2 linked regions of the Defluviitalea raffinosedens genome follow. Each later gene encodes a partner of the first gene's protein in a complex. Links are inferred from orthologs where the notes say so. Each region holds a gene or a part of one and is shown on either strand. Other genes may lie near its edges.

Region 1 (8,050 bases):
GCTGATCCTAACCATTCAAGAGAGAGAATCATTCCTTTAGGTGCATCTGCCGTTAAAGCTCTTAAATTATATTTAGAAAAAGTAAGGTTTGCGATGATTCGAGATCCTAATGAATCTGCCTTATTTGTAAATTGTAATGGTAAACCAATGACCAGACAAGGATTTTGGAAGATTATTAAAGTATATTCCAAAAAAGCGAATATCAATAAAGAGATTACTCCACATATGTTACGACATTCATTTGCTGCACATCTTGTTGCAAATGGAGCTGATTTGCAATCTGTTCAGGAGATGCTTGGGCATTCAGATATATCCACAACTCAAATTTATGCACAATTAAATAGAAATAAGCTGAAAGAAGTTTATTCTAAAGCACATCCAAGGGCTTAGGCCCTTTTTTGTTTTCTGAATATTGAATATAGATTTTTAAATAGAGGAATAATCATTACAGAAAGGTGGGAGAAAAATGATTGACAGAATAATATGGATTATTTTAGATAGCGTAGGAATGGGAGAATTGCCAGATGCGCACAAATTCGGCGATCAGGGAAGTAATACCATTGGCAATATTTCAAAAATGGTTGGAGGCCTTAATGTTCCTAATTTAGTGTCTTTAGGGCTTGGCAATATAGAAGGAATGATCGGACTACCTAAAACGGAAAAACCTTTGGGTTGTTTTGGGCGTTTTGGAGAGATTTCCAATGGAAAAGATACGGTAACAGGTCATTGGGAGATGGCTGGAGTTTTTTCAGAAAAACCATTTCCTACTTATCCCAATGGATTTCCCAAAGAGATTATTGAAGCCTTTGAGAAAGCGATCGGTACCAAAACTTTGGGAAACAAGCCTGCTTCGGGAACAGAAATCTTAGAAGAATTAGGTGAAGAACACTTAAGAACCGGTTATCCCATTGTATATACTTCAGCCGATAGTGTTTTTCAAATTGCTGCCCATGAAGAAGTGATACCAATTGAGAAATTATACGAGATTTGCTCCATCGCCAGAGATTTGCTTGTGGGAGAACATGCTGTCGCAAGAGTGATCGCAAGGCCTTTTATAGGAAAAAAAGCTGGAAGTTTTACAAGAACTCCAAATAGACGTGATTATGCTCTGGCACCTCCTCACGATACGATATTAGACAAAATCAAAGATAAGAATTTAGATGTTATTGCAGTGGGAAAAATTGAAGACATTTTCTCAGGCAGAGGTATTACAGAAGCTGTTCATACCCAGGATAATATGGATGGCGTGAATAAGACCATACAATATATGAAGCAAAACAATAGAGGACTAATATTTACTAATTTAGTCGATTTTGATATGAAGTGGGGTCACAGAAACGATTATAAAGCCTATGCCCAGGGACTTGAAGAATTTGATAAAAGACTTCCTGAAATACTGGATGCTATGGGAGAAAACGATGTATTAATGATTAATGCGGATCATGGATGTGATCCTACGACCCCTAGTACGGACCATTCAAGAGAATATGTTCCTTTTATAGCCTATGGAAAAAAACTTAATCAAAACGTAGATTTAAAAACTAGAAGAACTTTTGCAGATATTGGTCAGACGATAGGTGAAATTTTGGGTACCGACAGAATTAAAAACGGTGAAAGTTTTGCCAAAGAAATATTAAAGAAAAATTAAAGAGGGTGGAAAATCATGAGAATGTATGATCTCATATTAAAGAAAAGAAATGGCGAAGAATTAACTAAAGAAGAGATTGATTTTATCATTAGTGGATACGTACAGGGAGAAATACCGGATTATCAAATCTCGACATTTTTAATGGCAGTATATTTTAGGGGGATGACTAAGCAAGAGATTTCAAATCTTACGCTTTCTTTTGTTCACTCAGGAGATGTGGTTGATTTGTCTTCTATTGAAGGCATTAAAGTAGATAAACATTCTACCGGCGGGGTAGGAGACAAGATTAGCTTAATTATCATTCCTTTGGTTGCTTCCTTGGGCATTCCTGTTGCTAAAATGAGTGGAAGAGGACTAGGGCATACCGGTGGAACCATTGATAAATTAGAATCTATAGAAGGTTTCAGAACGGAACTGGATAGCAGTGAATTTATACACAATGTAAACACTTATAAAATGGCTATTGTAGGACAAACAGCCAACCTAACGCCTGCTGATAAGAAAATTTATGCTTTAAGGGATGTTACAGCGACAGTAGATAGTATTCCTTTAATTGCCAGCTCTATAATGAGCAAAAAAATTGCTTCAGGTTCCGATGCCATTGTATTAGATGTAAAAGTAGGATCCGGTGCATTTATGAAGAGCATAGATGATGCGGAAGAATTGGCAAGGACGATGGTTGATATAGGAAAATCTTTAAACAGGAAAACTATAGCAGTTCTTACCAATATGGATCAACCCCTTGGCCATGAGGTAGGAAATGCTAACGAAATAAAAGAAGTTATTGATGTATTAAGTAATAAAGGCGCTGAAGATGAAACTACTATTGCGCTGACCATTGCTTCTCATATGGCAGTACTGGGAGGAGCATACAATGATTTTGATTCAGCTTTCAGAGTTTTGAAAGCAAAAATTGAAAATGGAGAAGCCATCAATAAATTCAAAGAATTTATTAAAATTCAAGGAGGCAATCCAGAGGTTGTTGATCATCCTGAATTACTTCCTCAGGCAAAACATCACATCGAAATAAAAGCTTCTTCTTCAGGATATATCACATCCATCAATGCAGAAAGCATAGGAATTTCTGCTATGCTTTTGGGCGCAGGCCGAAGAACGAAAGAAGATAAGATCGATTTTGCCGCCGGAATTACTCTTACGAAGAAAATTGGGGACAAAGTAGATGTTGGAGAGACCATTTGCGTCTTACATACAAATCTTGAGAATACTAACGAAGCACAGAATATAGCAAAGGAAGCTTTCAGGATCAGTGAAGAAAAACCTGCTCCTGTAAAATATGTTTATAAAGTGATTCAATAAACTTTTAAATGGAATGGTTTTGGCCATTCCATTTTTTGTGGAAAGAATTACATCCCTTGTATTCATGTGCATATTTTATCAAAATTGGTCTACCCTAAATATAGAGAAAAACATAATAAGTGCATAAGGAGGTAGACTATGTCATTTTATAGACGTGTAGCAATTATACTTATAATCGTTTTGATGATCAATCTTGTACCTTTTAGTGTTGCAGAAGGGGAAGAAACAAGTCCGCAACAGGCCAATGCTGAAATTCAGATAGAATCTCCTGCTGCTGTACTTATGGAAGCAAAAACCGGTAAAGTTCTATTTGAAAAGAATATGCACGAAAAACGCTATCCAGCCAGTGTGACCAAAATTATGACACTTCTTCTGATCTATGAAGCAGTTGAAAACGGAAAAATCAGTTGGGATGATATAGTTACTGTCAGTGAACATGCAGGAAGTATGGGGGGCTCTCAGGTATATTTAGAGCCAAATGAACAGCAAACAGTGAAAACTTTAACCAAATGCATAGCAGTTGCATCTGCCAATGACGCTTCGGTGGCTATGGCAGAACATATTGCCGGAAGTGAAGAAGCTTTCGTTAAGATGATGAATGAAAAAGCTAAAGAATTGGGAATGAACGATACAAATTTTGTCAATGCCTGTGGTTTACATGATGATGCCCATGTGACATCTGCATATGATATTGCCTTGATGTCGCGAGAATTAATCAATAAATATCCTGAGATCCATGAACTTGCAACGATTTGGACAGATACCATTATTCATAAAACAAGAAGAGGAGAAGAAGAATTCGGCCTTACCAACACCAATAATTTGTTCAAATGGTATCCAGGAGCCAATGGACTTAAAACAGGTTTTACAAGTCAGTCTATGTATTGCTTGTCGGGAACGGCTGAAAGAGACGGACTGAGTTTAATCGCAGTTGTTATGGGAGCGAAAAGTAAACAAGCAAGAAATTCAGAAGTAGCTAAAATGTTAAACTATGGCTTTGCAAATTATGCGGTTATTCAAGGAGATCCGGTTGGAAAAGTAGTAGGCAGTGTCAAAGTATATAAGGGGAATGTACCTGCTGTAGATTGTGCAATTAAAAAAGATGTAAAATTATTGGTGAGCAAAAAAATAGCCAATCAAAAAATCGAATCAAAAGTTGAACTGCCGGAATATATTCAAGCTCCTGTAGAAAAAGGTATGAAAGTTGGAGAAATCATTTACTTATTCCAGGACAAAGAAGTTGGACGTTCAGATTTAGTTGCGACAGATTCTGTAAAGAAAGCAAGCCTGAAAACTATGATGAATGTACTATTGAAACAATGGTTCTAAGTTTTAAGCGCCTAAGAATTTTCTTAGGCGCTTAAAATTATATTTGAAATTTTTATGTTATACCTTTACAATATACCTAGTAAATATCTTAAAAATCTTTTGATTAACACTAAAAGGAGGACGGATTTTGAACAATCCTATATTGGAAATAATTATAAAAATACTAGGAATATTGGTAGGAGTTACTTTTCATGAATTTGCCCATGGACTGATGGCATATTGCTTCGGGGATAAAACACCGAAAAAAGAAGGGAGACTAACACTTAATCCAATATCTCATATTGATCCTATAGGCCTAATATTGCTGTTTTTTATGAATTTTGGATGGTCCAGACCAATACATACAAATCCCACGAATTTTAAGAATAGAAAACCAGCAATGATTATGGTATCATTAGCTGGTTGTATAGCTAATTTACTTATAGCAGTTGTATTCGCAATGATATTAAAGCTTTTGAATGTGTATAACATAGAATATGATTTGTTTTTTCAAATTTTGCTCTATGGAATCTATATCAATATAGTATTGGCAATTTTTAATTTAATTCCCATACCTCCTATGGACGGCTCAAAAATATTATTTAATCTTATTCCTCCAAGGACCTATTTTAAAATTATACAGTATGAATATATACTGCAGATTATCTTGATCATACTTTTACTGATTGGCGCTATTCCTATGCTTTTAAACCCAATAGTTTTGCAGATATATAATTTTTTAATCAAGCTGATTGGATTATAATGAAAAGGGGTACAAGATTTGAGTATTACAGTAAAATTAGAAGCATTTGAAGGCCCTTTTGATTTGCTTTTTCATTTGATAGAGAAGAATAAAATCAATATCTATGATATACCAATAGCCCTTATTACAGACCAATTTATGGAATACGTGGATGCAATGCAGGAAAGAAATATGGACAATATGAGTGAGTTTTTAGTGATGGCTGCAACCCTTTTAGAAATCAAATCTAAAATGTTGCTGCCGATTCCTAAAAAAGAAGAGGAAGAAGAAGAGGATCCAAGAGAAGAATTGGTGAATAAACTCTTGGAGTATAAGAAAATCAAACATTTCTCAGAAGAATTAAAGATGAGGCAAGTAGAAGCACAAAAGGTGTTTTATAGAAATTCAACATTGCCGCAGCATGTAAAAAATATGCTTCAGGATGTACCGGTAGAGATTTCTGAGATTTTGGATGGTATTACGCTCCAAAATATGTTTTCTATTTTTCAGGACTTATTGAAGAGAAAAGAAAGAAAGATTGATACTGTACGAAGTGGGTTTAAATCTGTTCAAAGAGATGTTTATAAAATTGAAGATAAAATTACATATATTATGGATTTATTGGTGATATACCCTGTTATTCATTTTCATGAATTATTTTATGAAGACTCAGACAAAATGGAAATTGTCGTGACTTTTTTGGCTTTATTGGAATTAATAAGAAGTAAAAAAGTTAAAATTGAACAAAAATACCCATTCAAAGATATTTTGATTATGACGTATGATGGGATGGATGTAAATGAAACTGACGAAAGATGAGGCTGCGATAGAAGCAATTTTATTTATATCGGGAGAAGCTGTTTCACTGAAAAAATTATCTGAAATTATTCAAAAAGATCTCCATACAACGAGAAATATTATTGAGAATTTGATTGCCAGGTACAGGGATGAAGGGCGGGGTATTCAGATTATTGAAGTGAATAATGCATTTCAAATGTGTACAAGTCCTCAGTTTTTTGAGTTAATTCAATCTTTTTATCAAAATCCTAAAAAATTTAATATGACTCAGGCTCTTTTAGAAACTTTAGCAATCATTGCTTACAAACAGCCTGTAACTAAGGCTGATATTGAAGAAATCAGAGGGGTACGCTCTGATCACGTAGTTAATAAATTAATAGAGTATAATCTGGTTTGTGAAGTGGGGAGAATGGAAGCACCAGGCAAGCCGATTTTATTTGGAACGACGGAGGAGTTTTTAAGATATTTTGGTTTTAAAAATATCAATGAACTTCCTCAGCTTCAAGAAGAATTGCTGAAACAGCTTCAGAAAGAAGTGCAAAATGAAGTAAAGCAAATAGGGTTATTTGATGACCAAGAGGAGTGAAAAGCTTCTTTTGGTCATTTTTGTTTTTTGCATGGTTTATTGATCTTGGGGAAAAATAAATTTAAATGTAACAAAATAAGCAGGTGAAATCTTGAAAGTAATCATTCATTATGAAAAAAGAGGCGAGAATCAGGATTTAACCGTAAGTGTATATTTATTTCGGTATATTAGAATTTACAAACTTAATCTTGTTGAATATATGCAGACTAAAATTGAGGAATATCTAAAGGGAAATTATAGCAAGTTTTTTTCAACAAAATCATACATAAACTATAAAAATTCAGCAAAAATAATATGGAATAGAATTGAAAAATTTAAGAAGCATATATACATCAATTCCCTGGATTTGAAGTTGCATCTTGGTACAGGTGATCCGGCTGTTACAGCTCTTCTTTATGGTTTAATTTACAGCATACTGCCCAATATAGTTTATTTTGTTCATCAATTCATTACAATAAAAAAACATTATTATCGAATACTTCCTCAATTTGATTCTTCCGCGACCAATATTTCATTGACTTGTGAGATGATGATTCATCCTGTTTTCGTCGTTTATCAGTATTTTATTACAAAAAGGAGGCTTAAAGATGACAAATTCGAATCAACATCCCATTGAATCCTTGATGAAAACTGCAATGAGCAATATAAAAGAAATGGTTGAAGTCAATACGGTAGTAGGGGATCCAATAGAAACTGCTGAAGGAACAGTGATTATGCCTATCACAAAAGCTACATTCGGCTTTGCCGCGGGAGGAGCTGAGTATGGGACTGCTATGAGGGATGACGGATCTAGTGATGAAGGAAGTGGTCATTCCGAAAGATTCCCCTTTGGAGGAGGAAGCGGTGCCGGAGTCTGTATTCAGCCAGTCGCATTTATGGTGGTTGAAGATGGTAAGGTGCAAATAAGGCATGTAAATTATCACTTTGGAACCATGTCAAAAGTAATGGAAGAAGTACCGGAACTTATTGGCAAATTAGGAACTTATTTTAATTCAAAAGGGAAAAGTAAAGGAAAAGTGAAAGATGAGAGCAAAGAAAATAGTGAAAAGAACTTAACAAAAGTATTGGAAGTTTATGAATCTGAGAAATAAAATTTCTGCATAAAATAAGCTGTTACCTTTTATGATAAATATAAGGATTTTTAAAAGGAGTAAGGTATGACTAAAAGGAAATTCAGACTGATGATATCTGTTATATTACTTCTTATATTTGCATCTCCAGCTTATGGAGCAGAAAGCAATGAGCCTAAAGTAGAAGCACAATCAGCTATTCTAATAGAAGCGGATACAGGGCGAATACTGTGGGAAAAAAATGCCCATGAACCAAGGCCAATGGCAAGTACAACAAAAATCATGACATGTATCCTTGCGTTAGAAAGTGGAATGCTTGACGATATTGTTACAGTAAGCAAAAGAGCTGCCCTGGCTCCAGAAGTAAAACTTCGACTAAAAGCCGGAGAAAAACAGAGATTGGAAGACCTGCTCTATGCGCTGATGATGAAATCATCTAATGATGCTGCCGTTGCAATTGCTGAGCATATCAGTGGTTCTGTAGAAGCATTTTGTGAAAAAATGACTCAAAAAGCAAAAGAGCTGGGAGCAAAAAATACAGTTTTTAGAACCCCTAATGGACTGGATGCAGATGGACATCA
Region 2 (8,207 bases), on another replicon or contig:
GAAAAAATTATGGGTATTTCTTCCCCTAAAGTAGGATTGGTTAACGTAGGTGCAGAAAAAGAAAAAGGAAATCAATTAACAAAAGAAGCCTACTCACTCATTGAGGCATTGGATGTTAATTTTATAGGAAACATAGAAGCAAGAGATATCCCTTACGGGGAAGCAGATGTTATTGTATGCGATGCATTTACAGGTAACATCATTTTAAAATATACAGAAGGATTTGGGCTTGCTTTATTTGACATCATAAAAGAAGAACTCACAAGAAACACGTCATCAAAAATTGGTGCGTTGCTTTCCAAGTCAGCTTTTAAGCGAGTGAAGAATAGATTTGATTACACTGAATATGGCGGAGCACCTATGTTGGGACTTCAGGGATTAGTTGTAAAAGCCCATGGCAGTTCAAATGCCAAAGCAATTGGAAGTGCTATTCGCCAAGCCATAAAATTTAAAGAGCAGAAAATTGTAGATCAAATTGAGCAAAAAATAAACCAATAATGCATTTTCATATTGACTGCTTAATGAGTATATACTATTATCAAAGTATAAAATCTGGAAGAGGTGATTACATGATACTTAAAAGAGTGAAAGAAATTATTGCTGAACAACTTAATATTCAAGAATCAGAAATTACCGAAGAAACATCTTTTCAAGATGATTTAGGCGCAGATTCCTTGGATATTTTTCAAATTATTATGGCATTAGAAGAAGAATTTGATATGGAAATTTCAAATGAAGATGCAGAAAAAATTACAACTGTAGGTGATGCAGTGGAATATATTAAAAATGCAGTTGCTTCTGAATAAAAAGTCCTCTAAAAGGGACTTTTATTATTGTATAAAAAATTTATGGAGGCAAGAAATAATGAAAAAATCGAATCCCAGAAAAATTGAGGATTTAGAAAAGATCATCGACTATTCATTTAAAGATAAGAACTGGATCATTGAGGCTTTGACACACAGTTCGTACTCCAATGAAAGTAAAAAACAGTATCTTCCTAATAATGAACGATTAGAATTCCTTGGAGATGCTATTTTGGATTTAATTATCAGTGATTATATTTTTCATAAATATCCTGATATGCCTGAAGGAGAATTAACGAAACTCCGGGCAAGTATAGTATGTGAGCCCTCCTTGGCAGATGCAGCTTTAAAAATTCATTTGGGTGATTTTATTTATCTTGGAAAAGGTGAAGAATTATCTGGCGGACGAGAACGGGTTTCCATTCTGGCAGATACTTTTGAAGCTTTATTAGGCGCAATTTACCTTGATGGAAAGATGGAAAGTGCCATTAAGTTTGTACAAAAAGTATTAATTCCGTCCATCGAGTTCATCAAAAATAATCATATGTACATGGATTATAAAACCTTACTGCAAGAGAAAATTCAAAAAACCAGTTCCTCGCCAATAGACTATCATACAATCAATGAAACTGGTCCCGATCACAATAAAGAATTTTTTGTTGAAGTAAGACATAATGGCACTGTGCTTGGTCAAGGGAAAGGTAAAAGCAAAAAGGAAGCGGAGCAAAATGCAGCTTTCAATGCACTCCATTCATTCATGAGGTGAAATTATGTATTTAAAAAGATTAGAAATACAAGGCTTTAAATCCTTTGCTGATACCTTGAAATTGGATTTCAATAAAGGTATAAGTGCTGTCGTCGGCCCTAACGGAAGTGGAAAAAGTAATATTGCAGATTCTATTAGATGGGTTTTGGGAGAGCAAAGTGCAAAAACTCTTAGAGGCTCAAAAATGGAAGATATCATTTTTGCAGGGACTCAAAACAGAAAACCCCTTGGATTCGCTGAAGTTACTATTACTTTTGACAATTCTGATGGGAAAATACCTATTTCTTTTGGAGAGGTAAGTATCACTAGAAGAATTTATAGGTCTGGAGAAAGTGAATATTCTATCAATGGGACCTCCTGCCGTTTAAGAGATATTTATGAGTTATTCATGGATACAGGTGTGGGGAAAGAAGGTTACTCCATTATTGGACAAGGTCAGATTGATAGAATACTCAGTAGTAAACCAGAAGACAGAAGGTTCCTATTTGAAGAAGCAGTGGGTATTGTAAAGTATAAAAATAGAAAACTGGAAGCAGAAAAAAAATTAGAAATTGAAAGACAGAATTTAATACGGGTAGAAGATATCATTTCCGAACTGGAAAAGCAAATACAACCTTTATCCCTTCAGGCAGAAAAGGCTAAAGAATATTTAAGTATTAAAGAAAAACTAAAAATCGTTGATTTAAACATCTTTATTGAAGAAGCAGACCAATTAAGAAAGGAATTAACCACTTTAGAAGAATCCTCTTCTATTAATGAAGAAGAGTTAATGCGTCAAAAAAATTTTTTGTCTGATCAAAAAGAAGAATACGCCAGAATTCGACAAGAAATAGATAAGACGGAAGAAGAAATCTTTCAAATTCAAAATAATATTTCAGATATTAAAACTTTAATTGAAAAAATAGAAGGAGATAACAAAGTTATTCTTCAGGAAATTCATCATCTAAGTCAAGATATCCGAAGACTTCAAAACGAATGCGAACAGCTCCAGGGCAAAGTTGTTCAAAAAGATGAAGAAAAAGTTCAGCTTTCTTTTAAAGCTAATGGGATTACATTAGAATTAAAAAGTAAAAAAGCGATTTTAGAAGAAAAGGAACATCATTTTAACGAGCTTACGAAATTACTGTCTGCCAGTGAAACGGAAATTGAGAGATTTAAATCTGATATTATCGAAAAAATGAATCAGTCCTCAGATTTAAAAAGCAACATTCAAAAAATGAAAGGCCTTTTGGAGCAAATAGAAAATCGTAGGAATCAGATTGAAACAGAAAAAAGCCGTATTAAAAGTCAATATAAAGAACAAGAGGTTCATTTAAAAGCTCTTAATAAAATTCATGAAGACAAGCAAAGTAAAATCCAGATTTTACAAAAGGATATAGATGAACTCAAGGTTCAAAATAAACAGATTCTTGAAGCCATCCAGCAAAAAAACAGACATACAAGTGCTTTAACAGAAAAAATGCATCAACTCAAATCCAGGCAGCAGATTTTAGAGCAGATGGAAAAAGAGTTTGAAGGTTTCAGTAAAAGCGTTAAAAGTATTTTGCGGCTAAAACAAGAGCATCCTGAATCCTGGAAAGGTATTTGCGGTGTGGTTGCTGAGCTGGTTAAAGTTCCCGAAGGATATGAAACTGCGATCGAAGTTGCTCTTGGAAGCAGTATGCAAAATATTGTTACTACTACTGAAGAAGTATCGAAAAAAGCAATTGAATATTTGAGAAAAAATCAATTAGGCAGGTCTACTTTTTTACCTCTATCTGCGATAAAAGAAAAAGAATTAGGTAAAGAAAAAAATCAATTGATGCAAGAAGAAGGCGTTCTTGGTATTGCTTCTTCAATTATTAGTTATGAACCGATTTATCATAATGTTATTTCTTATTTATTAGGCAGAGTAATCATTGTTAAAGATTTGGACTGTGGAATAGCTATTGCAAAGAAATATGACCATAAATATAAGTTAGTTACTCTGGACGGAGATGTTTTAAACGCTGGAGGTTCTATGACCGGAGGAAGCATCTATCAAAAAACAAGCAGTATTTTTTCCAGATCAAGAGAATTAAGAGAATTAACCAGTGAGTTGAATACCGTTGTGGATGCATTAGAAGAAGCAAAAAAAGATTTGATCAAGTATGAAGAAACCAAGAATCAAAATTTAAGCGAAATTGAAAATAAGAAATCAGTCCTTCAAGAGCTGAATATTGAGTTGGTATCAAGAAATCATGAGATTGAACAGTGTAAAGATGCTCTTTTGCAAATAGAAAATAAGAAAAAGCAATTTGCATTAGAAGAAGAGCAATTAAATATTCAATATGAAGATTTATTGGCTAAACTGTCCGAAAAAACTAAAGTACTCAATGATATAGAAAAAGATATTGAAGAAATTCATAGCAAAGTAGATACACATCAATCCCATATTCAAAGTGAACGGGCTTTAAAAGAAGACTTAACTCAAAGCATTACGGAATTAAAAATTCAGATTTCTTCTTTAGAACAAAATAACGATCATATCAGTGAAAATATAGAACGACTGGAAAATGAGATTCAAGCTTTAATCTTGGAAAAACATAAAAAAGAAGAAGAAATAAAAAATTGCTATCAGCAAACTGAATTTAAGCAGCAAGAAATACAAGAAAACAAAAGTAAAATAGATCATTTATATTTATCTTTACAAGATAAAACTAATAGCCAAAATGCTTTGCAGGAATCTAAAAAAGAACGCTTGGTAAGGATTCAGGAATATGAAGAGAAAATCAATAAAACTACAGAAAATATTGAACGTATTCAACAGGAAATACATCGTCTGGAAAACAAAAAAACAAAATTTAAACTGGATCAGGAAAATTTGTTTAATCGTATCTGGGAAGAATATGAAGAAACCTATACCTCTGCTCTAAATTATAAAAAAGATATGGGGTCTATTGCTCAAATGAAAAAGCTGTCCGCTGAGTATATCACTCAAATCAAAAGCCTGGGCCATATAAATTTAGAAGCAATCAACGAATATGAAAAAGTAAAGGAACGTTATGAATTTTTGTCTGTTCAGAGAGATGATATATTGAATGCTGAGCAAAAGCTGCGTAATATTATTCAGGAATTAACAGCTTCTATGGAAAAGCAATTCAAAGAGAATTTTGCTGTTATTTCTTCTAATTTCAATGAGGTATTTAGAGAATTATTTGGAGGCGGGAAAGGATATCTTCAACTGACAGAGGAAGACAATGTTCTTGAATCGGGAATCGAGATTATCGCTCAACCTCCGGGTAAAAAACTTCAAAATATGATGCTTTTATCAGGAGGGGAAAGAGCATTGACTGCTATCGCTCTATTATTTTCTATTTTAAAAATGAAGCCTTCCCCATTTTGCTTATTAGATGAAATTGAAGCCGCTTTAGACGATGCAAATGTGAATCGTTTTGCCCGTTTTTTAAAAAGATTTGGTGATCAGACTCAATTCATTGTTATTACACATAGAAAAGGAACTATGGAAGTAGCAGATACCTTATATGGCGTAACCATGCAGGAACAAGGAATTTCGAAATTAGTTTCAGTAAAGCTTTCTGATGTAGTGGAAAATGAAGAAGCAAGTTAATATAAGGAGTGAAATCATGGGATTATTTAAAAAATGGTTTGGGAAAGAAAAAAATCAAAATGAAGAAACGAATGAATTTCAACATTCAGAAGAGCAAAATGAAGCTTCTATTGAAGAAGTTTTAGAGACAGAAGATGAAAATACAGAATCAGCGAATCCTGAAGACTTTCAAGATACCGATGAAGAGGAAGAAGAAGCAGTAAAAGCAGATGATTTTGAAAACAATGAAGAGAATCTTGTTTCTGAAGATATTGACATAGACTATGCTCCTGAAACAGATTATGTTTCAGAATCAGACGAAGGTATCAGTGAAGAAATTGATCAGGAGACAAATGAAGAAGGAATTGAAGAAACAACTGAGGAAAATCCTAAGCCTAAAGTAGGTTTTTTTGCTAAACTGGTTAAAGGACTTACTAAGACAAGAAGCAACATTATGGATGGAATCGATCAAGTCCTTAAGTCCTTTAAAAAGATCGATGAGGAATTATTTGAGGAATTAGAAGAAGCTCTTATTATGGCGGATATAGGTGTAGAAACTACACTTAAAATTATTAATGAGTTAAGAGTAAAAGTAAAAGAGCAAAAAATCACTGAAGCTTCAGAACTTAAAAGACTTCTTATTGATGAGATTTCAACCCTTCTTGAACAAGGAGATCATGAAATTCATATCGATGAAAGCCCTACTGTTATTTTAGTAATCGGTGTGAATGGCGTTGGCAAAACAACGACAATTGGTAAGCTGGCTCATCATATGAAGCAGCAAAATAAAAAAGTATTGCTGGCGGCGGCAGATACTTTCCGTGCAGCAGCTATAGACCAACTGGAAGTATGGGGTAACAGAGCGGGGGTAGATGTTATCCGTCATCAGGAAAATTCAGATCCTGCAGCAGTGATCTTTGATGCAGTACAAGCGGCCAAGTCCAGAAAAATTGATGTATTAATCTGTGATACTGCTGGAAGACTTCATAACAAAAAGAATCTGATGGAGGAGTTAAGAAAAATATTCAGAGTAATCAGCAGAGAGTATCCCGAAGCACGAAAAGAAGTTTTGTTAGTGCTTGATGCAACAACTGGTCAAAATGCATTGCAACAAGTCAAACTATTTAAAGAAGTTGCAGATATTACAGGAATAATTTTAACAAAATTAGATGGAACAGCAAAGGGCGGTATCATTATCCCAATCAATTCAGAAATGAATATTCCTGTAAAATACATAGGTGTAGGAGAAGGCATCGATGATCTGCAGCCCTTTAATCCTAAAGAATTTGCTAATGCCTTGTTTGCAGAAGAAAATAATGACTCCTTGTAAAAATTTCACTTGACAAAGTAGTGCTTTTTCTATAGAATAGTCACGTAAAGGGTAATTACTTTACACCTGTATAAAATTATAAGGTGATCTTATGGATAATATTTTAAGAATCACTCTTCTCTATGATTTTTATGGAGAACTGTTAACTGACAAACAGAAAAATGTGTTCGAGTTGTATTATCAAAATGACTTATCTTTGGCTGAAATTGCTGAACAACTCCAAATCAGCAGACAAGGAGTTTATGATACGTTAAAGCGTTCTGAAAATATTTTATTTCAGTACGAAGAAACCTTGCATTTGGTTGAGCGTTTTCTCGCAAATAAGCAGCGTATTAAAGAAATGATTCAAATCATGGATGAGATAGAAAAAGACTTTAATAACCCGCAAAAAATCAAAACTCAGATTGGTGATATGAAACAGATTGCATATAAAATATTAGATGAATGATTGGGAGGCTTGATCCATGGCTTTTGAAAGTTTGTCCGACAAGCTTCAAGATGTTTTTAAAAAATTAAAAAGTAAAGGGAAGTTGACAGAAAAAGATGTTACTGCTGCACTGCGGGAAGTAAAATTAGCACTATTAGAAGCGGATGTTAACTTTAAAGTTGTTAAATCATTTATAGATAAGATAAAAGAGAGAGCAGTTGGTCAAGAAGTTTTAGAAAGTTTAACCCCAGGACAGCAAGTTATTAAAATTGTACATGAAGAATTAATTGATCTGATGGGAAGTACCCAAAGCAAATTGACCTTTTCCAGCATGCCTCCTACTGTATATATGATGGTAGGTTTACAGGGGGCCGGAAAGACAACTACTTCCGGTAAACTGGGTGGGCAAATAAAAAAGATGGGGAAAAAACCTTTATTGGTAGCTTGTGACGTTTATCGTCCTGCAGCGATCAAACAGCTTCAAGTTGTTGGTTCTCAGGTAGGAGTTCCTGTATTTTCTATAGAGGATTCTAAGCAACCGGTTGAAATTGCCAAAGCTGCACTGGAGTATGCAAAGGCCAACCATAATGATGTCGTGATTGTCGATACCGCTGGTCGCCTCCATATAGATGAAAAATTGATGAATGAATTAGAGGAAATCAAATCTGCTGTAAAGCCCCAGGAAATTCTTCTTGTAGTAGATGCAATGACTGGTCAGGATGCAGTTAATGTTGCCGAAAGTTTCAATGAAAAATTGGGAATTGACGGAGTAATCCTCACCAAATTGGATGGAGACACCAGAGGAGGAGCAGCATTATCTGTGCGGTCAGTTACTCAAAAACCAATAAAATATGTTGGTTTAGGGGAAAAATTAGAAGATCTTCAGCCTTTTTATCCTGACCGAATGGCTTCAAGAATACTGGGAATGGGAGATGTATTAACGCTTATCGAAAAAGCCCAGCAGAGTTTTGATGCAAAAAAGGTATCTGCCTTGGAGCAAAAGTTCCGAAAGATGGAATTTGATTTTGATGACTTTTTAGAGCAAATGCAGCAAGTTAAGAAAATGGGGCCACTAAATCAAATACTGGGAATGATCCCTGGTATGAATACGCAAAAATTAGGTGACATTGAAGTTGATGAAAAAGAAATTGCCCATATAGAAGCCATTATAAAATCTATGACTAAGGAAGAAAGAGAAGATCCTTCCATTTTAAACGGCTCAAGAAAGAGGAGAATTGCTGCTGGAAGTGGAAGGGATCTTCAGGAAGTCAATCGACTGATTAAACAGTTTGAGCAAATGAGAAAAATGATGA

The links. The genes of interacting proteins can lie anywhere in the genome.
Region 2: the proteins of JOD07_RS11905 (region 1) and smc are in contact, whole or in part, in a crystal structure (PDB 3ZGX), measured with the Bacillus subtilis proteins. The link is inferred for Defluviitalea raffinosedens from one-to-one orthologs.

What each region holds. Positions count from the first base shown.
Region 1 is NZ_JAFBEP010000018.1:42,153-50,202, forward strand. What follows is about bases 4,102-6,944. They hold JOD07_RS11905 (segregation and condensation protein A), read left to right. Parts: upstream 4,102-5,054; coding sequence 5,055-5,834; downstream 5,835-6,944. Other genes in these bases: JOD07_RS11895 (D-alanyl-D-alanine carboxypeptidase family protein), read left to right, coding at 4,102-4,294; JOD07_RS11900 (site-2 protease family protein), read left to right, coding at 4,422-5,036; scpB (SMC-Scp complex subunit ScpB), read left to right, coding at 5,815-6,399; JOD07_RS11915 (DUF2953 domain-containing protein), read left to right, coding at 6,491-6,944. Outside these bases: site-specific tyrosine recombinase XerD, read left to right, coding at 1-390; JOD07_RS11885 (phosphopentomutase), read left to right, coding at 470-1,648; JOD07_RS11890 (pyrimidine-nucleoside phosphorylase), read left to right, coding at 1,664-2,965; more of JOD07_RS11895, read left to right, coding at 3,104-4,101; more of JOD07_RS11915, read left to right, coding at 6,945-7,015; ytfJ (GerW family sporulation protein), read left to right, coding at 6,987-7,490; JOD07_RS11925 (D-alanyl-D-alanine carboxypeptidase family protein), read left to right, coding at 7,557-8,050. UniProt on the Bacillus subtilis protein: Participates in chromosomal partition during cell division. May act via the formation of a condensin-like complex containing Smc and ScpB that pull DNA away from mid-cell into both cell halves.
Region 2 is NZ_JAFBEP010000017.1:3,198-11,404, forward strand. What follows is about bases 1,257-5,358. They hold smc (chromosome segregation protein SMC), read left to right. Parts: upstream 1,257-1,573; coding sequence 1,574-5,158; downstream 5,159-5,358. Other genes in these bases: rnc (ribonuclease III), read left to right, coding at 1,257-1,569. In the rest of the region: phosphate acyltransferase PlsX, read left to right, coding at 1-498; acpP (acyl carrier protein), read left to right, coding at 570-806; more of rnc, read left to right, coding at 865-1,256; signal recognition particle-docking protein FtsY, read left to right, coding at 5,502-6,467; YlxM family DNA-binding protein, read left to right, coding at 6,559-6,915; ffh (signal recognition particle protein), read left to right, coding at 6,932-8,207. UniProt on the Bacillus subtilis protein: Required for chromosome condensation and partitioning.